Regions from separate parts of the Pararhizobium sp. DWP3-4 genome, predicted to be linked through region 1. Evidence: predicted binding sites of a transcription regulator. Region 1 holds the regulator's gene; the other holds the start of a gene.
The links. Region 1 encodes PhoB, which activates phosphate uptake and scavenging genes when phosphate is short. Its sites were predicted from a motif close to TGTCATNNANCTGTCAT; they were not measured.
Positions count from the first base shown of each region.

Region 2: ACP7E6_RS04130 (LTA synthase family protein) is a predicted target of PhoB. The motif match lies at 2,579-2,595, and genes of this name have one in related genera.

Region 1 is NZ_JAFCXF010000002.1:745,492-749,686, forward strand. It holds gene ACP7E6_RS08875 (aspartate aminotransferase family protein) at 1-54, opposite strand, end outside; gene ACP7E6_RS08880 (GcrA family cell cycle regulator) at 488-1,021, shown strand; gene ACP7E6_RS08885 (VOC family protein) at 1,035-1,412, shown strand; gene phoB (phosphate regulon transcriptional regulator PhoB) at 1,434-2,117, opposite strand; gene phoU (phosphate signaling complex protein PhoU) at 2,225-2,935, opposite strand; gene pstB (phosphate ABC transporter ATP-binding protein PstB) at 3,014-3,829, opposite strand; gene pstA (phosphate ABC transporter permease PstA) at 3,842-4,195, opposite strand, start outside.
Region 2 is NZ_JAFCXF010000001.1:871,841-876,035, forward strand. It holds gene ACP7E6_RS04125 (DUF1003 domain-containing protein) at 1-526, opposite strand, end outside; gene ACP7E6_RS04130 (LTA synthase family protein) at 615-2,543, opposite strand; gene ACP7E6_RS04135 (NAD+ synthase) at 2,835-4,195, shown strand, end outside.

The DNA.
Region 1 (4,195 bases):
GAAGCGCAGGGGCGCGCGTGCATATGTGTCATAAAGCGGCGTGGCATCGGCCATGGCGCATGTCTCCTCAAACCATCACGGCAATTGTACAATCGGCGTCGTCGACAGGGCTGTGACCAACCCGCAAAAAATCAAAATGCCGCCTTTCGGCGGCAGGGGCACTATCTTCACTTCGCACTGCGATGTCAACAAAAGCCCATGATTTCCGGCAATTCACGGCTATACAACGGACGCAATTTTTTTAGCCGGATACCCTTGCAAAAATGCCACGCATCGCAAGCAAGTTGGGGAAAACTCAGAAATCGATTCGGTGAGATTCCCCGGACTCTTGTCAGAGAGTCCCCCGGGCTCTACGTTAAGAAACAATTACTAGAACGCATGCGGCGGACCTAGTCACCAAAAGTGTTATCGCGTTTCAGCCTCGGATCACATCCAGGGCTCGGTGGAGGATTCGACCATCACCAACGCTGGGAATGGAGACAAGACCATGAATTGGACTGACGAGCGGGTCGAAAAACTCAAGAAATTGTGGGCCGAAGGCTTGAGCGCGAGCCAGATCGCTGCACAGCTCGGCGGCGTCAGCCGTAACGCCGTCATCGGCAAGGTCCACCGTCTCTGCCTGCCGGGCCGCGCCAAGGCCGGCGGCAGCACTGCAACGGCACGTGCAAAACGTCCAGCACCGTCCGCTGCGCCGCGTGCACCGACTTACACAGCGTCGCGCATGACCGCCACCCGCACAGTGACCCGCACCGCCGGTGCAACCGTCATGAAGGAAGAAGTGGAAATCGGCGCGAGCGAGGATCAGGAAGCAGCACCGGCCGGCAATAACGTTGTCGTTCCAATGTCGCGCCGCCTGGTCCTGACCGAGCTTACCGACCGCACCTGCAAGTGGCCGATCGGCGATCCGATGAAGGACGAGTTCCACTTCTGCGGCAACGATTCCCCGGACACATCGCCCTACTGCACATTCCACGCCAAGCTTGCCTACCAGCCGTCCGGCGAGCGTCGCCGGGCCCGCTGAGGCCGGATCGGCCGTGCGTTTCGTCAATCCCATCCCGTTCGTGCGGGATATTGGCATCTCGAAGACTTTCTATTGCGAGATACTGGGATTGGTGATCAGCCGAGACTTCGGCAATTTCATCATGTTTGAAACGGGATTTGCCATCCATGACGGCAAATCCCTGGAAACGACGATCTGGGGACATTCGTCAGTCATTCCCGAGCCCTATGGCCGCCAAAATATCCTGCTCTATTTCGAACACGATAAATTGGATGCGCTTTTCGAGCGCATTGCCGGCGATGTAAACCTCATCCACCCCATCGAGACGCAAGCCTGGGGGCAGAGGGTCTTCCGCCTTTATGATCCGGATGGTCACGCCATAGAGATTGGCGAACCGCTCGGCAGTGTCTGACGGTTCTTCCCTGTACGGCGCTCAGCTTTCGAGCGAATAGCCGGCGCCGCGCACGGTGCGGATCACGTCCTGCATGTTGGAAAAGTTCAGCGCCTTGCGCAGGCGTCCGACATGGACGTCCACGGTGCGCTCATCGACATAGATGTCGTGGCCCCAGACGCCGTCCAGAAGCTGCGAGCGCGAAAAGACACGGCCGGGCGAGGCCATGAAGAATTCCAGCAGGCGGAACTCGGTCGGTCCGAGACGAACTTCGCGGGTCTTGCGATGGACGCGATGGGTTTCGCGGTCGAGTTCGATATCGCCGCATTTCAGCAGCGTTGACAGCACTTCGGGCTTGGCCCGGCGCAGCATCGCTTTGACCCGCGCCATCAGTTCGGGCGTCGAGAACGGCTTGACCACATAGTCGTCGGCGCCGGTGGCGAGCCCGCGAACACGTTCGCTTTCCTCGCCGCGTGCCGTCAGCATAATGATCGGCAGGCGCTCTGTCTCGGAGCGCTGGCGCAGCCGGCGGCACAGTTCGATGCCGGAAACCCCCGGCAGCATCCAATCGAGGATCAGGAGATCGGGAAGGCGTTCCTGCAGGCGCATTTCCGCCTCGTCGCCACGATTGATCGTATCGACTTCAAACCCTTCGGCCTCAAGATTGTATCGGAGGAGGACGCTGAGCGCCTCTTCATCTTCAACGACGGCAATTCTTGGCAACATTCAGTTCAGCTCCTTGGCGCCCGGCCGGATGGCCGAAGGCTTGCCGAGCGGCTCCAGCGGTCGCTCGCGCAATCAGTGCGTAAGAATTTACTTACTTTATCGCGTGATCAGTTACCGATCGCGCCGACCGTGTTGGCCGTATCGTCCTTCGGTCGCTCGCCGACAGGCTGCGCGCCGGTCGCCATATAATAGATGGTTTCGGCGATGTTGGTGGCGTGGTCGCCGATGCGCTCGATGTTCTTGGCGCAGAACAAGAGATGCGTGCAAGGCGTGATGTTGCGCGGATCTTCCATCATGTAGGTCAACAGTTCACGGAAAAGCGACGTGTAGATCGCATCGATCTCGTTGTCGCGTTCGCGGATGCTGTTGGCCTTTTCCGGCGAACGCGACGCATAGACGTCGAGCACTTCCTTGAGCTGAACGAGCGCAAGCTCGGCCAGATGCTCGAGGCCGCGGGCCAGCTGACGCGGCAGGCTGGCGGTCGATACGGCGATGACCCGCTTGGCGTTGTTCTTGCCGAGATCGCCGACCCGCTCGAGATCGGCGGCAATGCGGATCGATCCCATGATTTCGCGCAGGTCGGCAGCCATCGGCTGGCGCTTGGCGATGGTGACGATTGCTTTTTCGCCGATCTGGCGCTCGGCCTCATCGAGAATGGCGTCGTCGGAAATGACCTTCTGGGCAAGCGCCAAGTCGGAATTGACCAGCGCGCGCACGGATTCGGCCACCATCTGTTCGGCCAGGCCGCCCATCTCGGAGATACGCCGGGTCAGGTACTTCAGATCTTCGTCGTAGACGGAAGCAATGTGCGTAGACATGATTGTTTTTCCTTGCGATCACAATCCGGGTTGGAAGGCCACCACCCTGCCCTCATGACAGGGTGGCAAGCTAAGTCCTCAGCCGAAGCGGCCCATGATGTAGTCCTGGGTCCGCTGGTCGTCCGGATTGGTGAACATCTTGTCGGTGTCGTTTTCCTCGACGAGATTGCCGAGGTGGAACATGGCGGTGCGCTGCGAAACGCGGGCGGCCTGCTGCATCGAGTGCGTGACGATGACAATCGTGTAGTTCGTGCGCAGTTCATGGATCAGTTCCTCGACCTTGGCGGTCGCGATCGGATCCAGCGCCGAGCACGGCTCGTCCATCAGGATGACTTCCGGGCTGACGGCAACGGCGCGGGCAATGCACAGACGCTGCTGCTGACCACCGGAAAGGCCGGTGCCGGATTCATGCAGGCGATCCTTCACCTCGTTCCAGAGGCCGGCCTTCTGCAGGCTTGACTCGACGATCTGATCGAGTTCGGCCTTGGTGCGGGCGAGACCGTGGATCTTCGGACCGTAGGTGACGTTTTCATAGATCGACTTCGGGAACGGGTTGGGCTTCTGGAAGACCATGCCGACGCGGGCACGAAGTTCCACCACGTCGATGCTCGGGTCGTAGATGTCGCCGTCATCGAGGGTGATCTTGCCGGTAACGCGGCAGCTGTCGATGGTGTCGTTCATGCGGTTGAGCGTCCGCAGGAATGTCGACTTGCCGCAGCCCGACGGGCCGATCAGCGCGGTGACGGTGTTTTCGCGAACATTGAGGTTCACATCGAAAAGCGCACGCTTCTCGCCGTAATAAACCGAAACGTCCTTTCCGATCATCTTGAAGGGAACAGTGTTCATTTTCTGGTCCAGCGCCTTTTCAACTGCTGCTTCTGACATCATGTTCATGTTTCTACCTCACTACCAGCGCCGCTCAAAGCGACGCCGCAACAGGATTGCGCCAAGGTTCATGACGACGAGGAAGATCAAGAGGATCATGATCGCACCCGAAGTCCGTTCGACAAATGCACGTTCGGCTTCGTTGGCCCACATGTAGATCTGGACCGGCAGAGCAGTGGACGGGTCCATCGGCGAGCCCGGATAATCGACGACGAAGGCCACCATGCCGATCAGGAGCAGCGGCGCGGTTTCGCCGAGCGCATGCGCCAGACCGATGATGGTGCCTGTCAGGACGCCCGGCATGGCGAGCGGCAGGACGTGGTGGAAGATCGTCTGCATCTTGGAAGCGCCAAGACCCAAAGCTGCCGAGCGGAT
Region 2 (4,195 bases), on a different contig from region 1:
TGTAGAGCGCGAGTTGTGCGTGCAAACGGCCGACATCGGCGCGAAGTTCGGCGATCTCGCGCAGCAGCACCGTGTCGATCTTGTTGTGCAGCGAGATCAGTTCCACTTCAGACTTCAGGTTGACCTCGTAGTCTTTCGAGGCGTCGAAGCGGTCCTTCGTCGCCTGCCGGTTCTGCGACATCATGATGATCGGCGCCTGGATCGCGGCGATCATCGACAGAAGAAGATTGAGGAAGATGAAGGGGTAGGGATCGAAGGCGTCGCGCGTCAACAGCACGGTGTTGGCAATTGCCCAGACGACAAGGAAGATCAGGAAAGCGATGATGAAACCCCAGGAGCCGCCGATACGGGCAATGCTGTCGGCCATCCTGTCGCCGAATCCCTGTCCGGCTACAAAGGCGGCGTTGGTATCCTGAGAAACAATCTTGCGCTCTTTGGCGCGATGAAGAACATGGCGCTCGACGGCGCCAAGTTCGCTGCTCGGTTTGCCGAAAAGGATGTGGGAGATTTCGTCCAGGTGCGACATGGGTTGGCTCCGTCAGAAAACGTTGCCCTGTTCTAGCCCATGCTGGTGATTTGCGGAAACGCCGAAGCTTCGGCATCCCCGCTTCTTTTCACATTGCGTTCGCAAACAGATCGGCATGCGACTGGAAGAACCGGTCGGTGCCGTAGCGCTGGCCGAACATCATGTCGTGCTGCAGGAAACGGTAGTCGCGGATGAGGGGCGGGATGGTCTTCTGGCGTGCCCAGGAAGCTGTTTCCTTGCCCGCCTTATCGACGAGCATGTAACGGTCGATGATGCGGTACTTGTCGAAGATATTGCCTAGAAACTCGGTGTAATAGGGATGCTCGAAACCACCCTGCTTGAGGATCTGGTAGGACAGGAAAGCCGGGCTGATCGTGCCGATATCCTTGACCGGACCGGTCTTGTTCGACCAGACCACCAGTGGGGTTTCGTGTTGTGCCTTCATCTGCTCGAGCGAGCCTTTGCGCGAGGCGGTGACGTCGTTCATGAAACCGGTGTTTGGATAGACCGTGTTGAGCGGCGGCAAGTGATCGCCGAACAGCACGATGATGGTTTCGCGATCGCGCTCCTTGGCCCAGTCCATAAGCATTTTCAGGCTGTCGTCGGCTTCCTTGATACCCTGAGCATAGGTTTCAAGCACCTGCTTGTCGGCGGCAGGAAGATTGCCTTCGACCTTGATGGTGTTCTTGGCATAGCGATTGGCCTCATAGGGGCCATGCCCTTGCAAGGTGACCGTGAAGAAGAAGAACGGGTCGCGCAGCTGGTCGGCCTGGCGGATGATTTCCTTGGTCAGCGATTCGTCCGAGGCGAAGATGCCGCGCTTCTCCATCACCGGCAGGTTCTCCTCCGACCTGAACTGCTCGAAGCCGAAGGCCTTGTAGACCGCGCTGCGGTTCCAGAACCATTTCTGGAACGGGTGCACGGCGCGCGACACATAGCCCTCGCCACGGAAAAAGGTGGCGAGCGACGGGATCGGGTTGCGGATATACTGCTGATACGGAATGCTGCCATAGGGCAGGAAGGCATTCGAGAAACCGGTGAGCGCCTCGAATTCGACATTGGCGGTCATGCCGCCGAATTCCGGCGAGAAGACGTTGCCGGACTGCATCGCGCGGATCGTCGGCATCGGATCAGGCGACAGCTTGACGTTGGGCAGACGGGTCGGATCCCAGAAGGATTCGCTCATCAGCACGATAACGTCCGGCTTGCCGCGATGGGACGTGCCGGCCGGCACCGGCTGGGTCGCAATCTTATCGATCGCATCGGACATGTAGCCCGCCGGCGCCGTGACGTTGGCCATCGGCAGATTGAGCGCAAACGCCATGGTGAAGCCGTTGTGACGGTAGTTCTCGGTCTGGTCCCACATGATCGGGATGACCTGCAGGCGGTCGCGCACCCAGGAGAAATTGTTGTAGTCCATCATGTGGTAGAAAGCGCCGAGCAAGGGCAGGGCGACAGCAAACCGTGCAAGACGCTGGCGGCGGGTAAGCGCGCGAAACCGGCGCCAGGCGACACGGACCAGCCAGATCAGCGCGGCCACGGCCAGGACGATGCCGATGACGATGCCGACGGCCGTCCATGGGCGGTCGCGGACCAGTACCGGCATCAGCTCCATGATCTGGCGGCCGAACAGGAAATCAGTCGGGTAGAGCGGGTCGGACAGGAAAATCTGCTTCTGCCGGCTGACGAGTGCCGGGATGAGCGCCAGCGGCGCGAGCAGGATGACGCCGAAATTTTCGCGCGCCAAGGCGGCATCAAGCGCCAGAAACATCAGGAAGAATACGCCGGTCGTGGTCCAGGCGGGCCGGGCCGGGTCGAGGAAGAACAACGCCGCCTCCGTTGCGGAGTTGCGGGCAATCCATTCGACGCAAAAAATCAGGACGATCGACAGAAGCAGCGAGAGAGAAAGCCGTCCTGCAAGCGAAAGTGCCTTGGCATGGCGAGCGCCGAAACCGATTTGCGGGCCATAGGCCCTAGAAGCGGTGGCAGCGATTGCTGCCGATTCAAAAATGGCCAAGGCCGTCTCCGATTTTCATAGAACTGTCGTGTAAATGTCATACAGACGTCATCTTGAACGGAGGATGAATAATTCAAGGGGAGTTCTCCACTGACTTTTTCGGCAGCTGTTGCCGATCCGACATGGCTTGAACGGCGGGGTTGCGAGCCGTAGGAAAAACGCCATCTCTCGGGTGAAACGGATTTTTTTCTGACTTGGTCGCAAGCACGGGGTATTTTGGTGCGGAATGCGATAAACAGCTCCTCGGATGTCCCGGCATCCGCGATAGCAAGATCAAGCACAGGCCTGTTCATGACCGCGCAAAAGACCATTTCCACGACGTTTCGCATCGCTGTTGCCCAGCTCAATCCGACGGTCGGCGATATCGCCGGCAATCTCGCCAAAGCGCGCGAAGCCCGCGCCGATGCCGCACGCAGTGGCGCCGATCTGCTTCTGCTGACTGAATTGTTCATTTCCGGCTATCCGCCGGAGGACCTGGTCCTGAAGCCGGCATTTCTCAAAGCCTGCCAGAAGGCTGTCGATGCGCTTGCCGCCGATACCGCCGATGGCGGTCCGGGTGTCGTGGTCGGCTATCCGCGGCAGGGCGAAGCAGGACGCCATAATTCCGTTGCCGTTCTGGATGGTGGCCAGATTCTGGTCGTTCGCGACAAGGTCGATCTGCCGAATTACGGTGAGTTCGACGAGAAACGTGTGTTTACCGAAGGCGCGATGCCGGGTCCGGTCAATTTCCGCGGGGTTCGGCTCGGCATCCCGATCTGCGAGGAAATCTGGAACGACCTTGGCGTTTGCGAGACGCTGGCCGAAAGCGGCGCCGAGATCCTGCTCGTGCCCAACGGTTCGCCCTATTATCGCGGCAAGATCGATGTGCGCCACCAGGTGGTGCTTCGCCAGGTGATCGAGACCGGCCTGCCGATGGTCTTTGCCAATCAGCTCGGCGGCCAGGACGAACTGGTTTTCGACGGCGCAAGCTTTGCCTTCAATGCCGACAAACAGCTTGCCTTCCAGATGAGCCAGTTCGAAGAGAGCATTTCCGTCTCCGAATGGCGCAAGAATGGCGAAGGCTGGGTTTGTCAGCCGGGGATGATGTCGCGCCTGCCACAGCAGGAGGAGGCCGACTACCGGGCCTGCATGCTGGGCTTCCGCGACTACGTCAACAAGAACGGCTTCAAGAATGTCGTGCTTGGCCTGTCCGGCGGTATCGATTCGGCGATCTGTGCGGCGCTTGCCGTCGATGCGCTGGGCGAAGAACGCGTCCGCACGGTGATGCTGCCCTATCGCTACACGTCGTCGGACTCGTTGAAGGATGCCGAGGATTGCGCCAAGGCGCTCGGCTGCCGCTACGATATCGTGCCGATCGAGGAGCCGGTACAAGGCTTTTTGGGCGCGCTGTCCGAGATGTTCGAGGGAACCGAATCGGGCATCACCGAGGAAAATCTGCAGAGCCGCACGCGCGGCACGATCCTGATGGCGCTGTCCAACAAGTTCGGCTCGATGGTGGTGACCACCGGCAACAAGTCGGAAATGTCGGTCGGCTATGCGACGCTCTACGGCGACATGAACGGTGGCTTCAACCCGATCAAGGACCTCTACAAGATGCAGGTCTACGGGCTTTCGCGCTGGCGCAACACCACGGTTCCGCCCGGGGCGCTCGG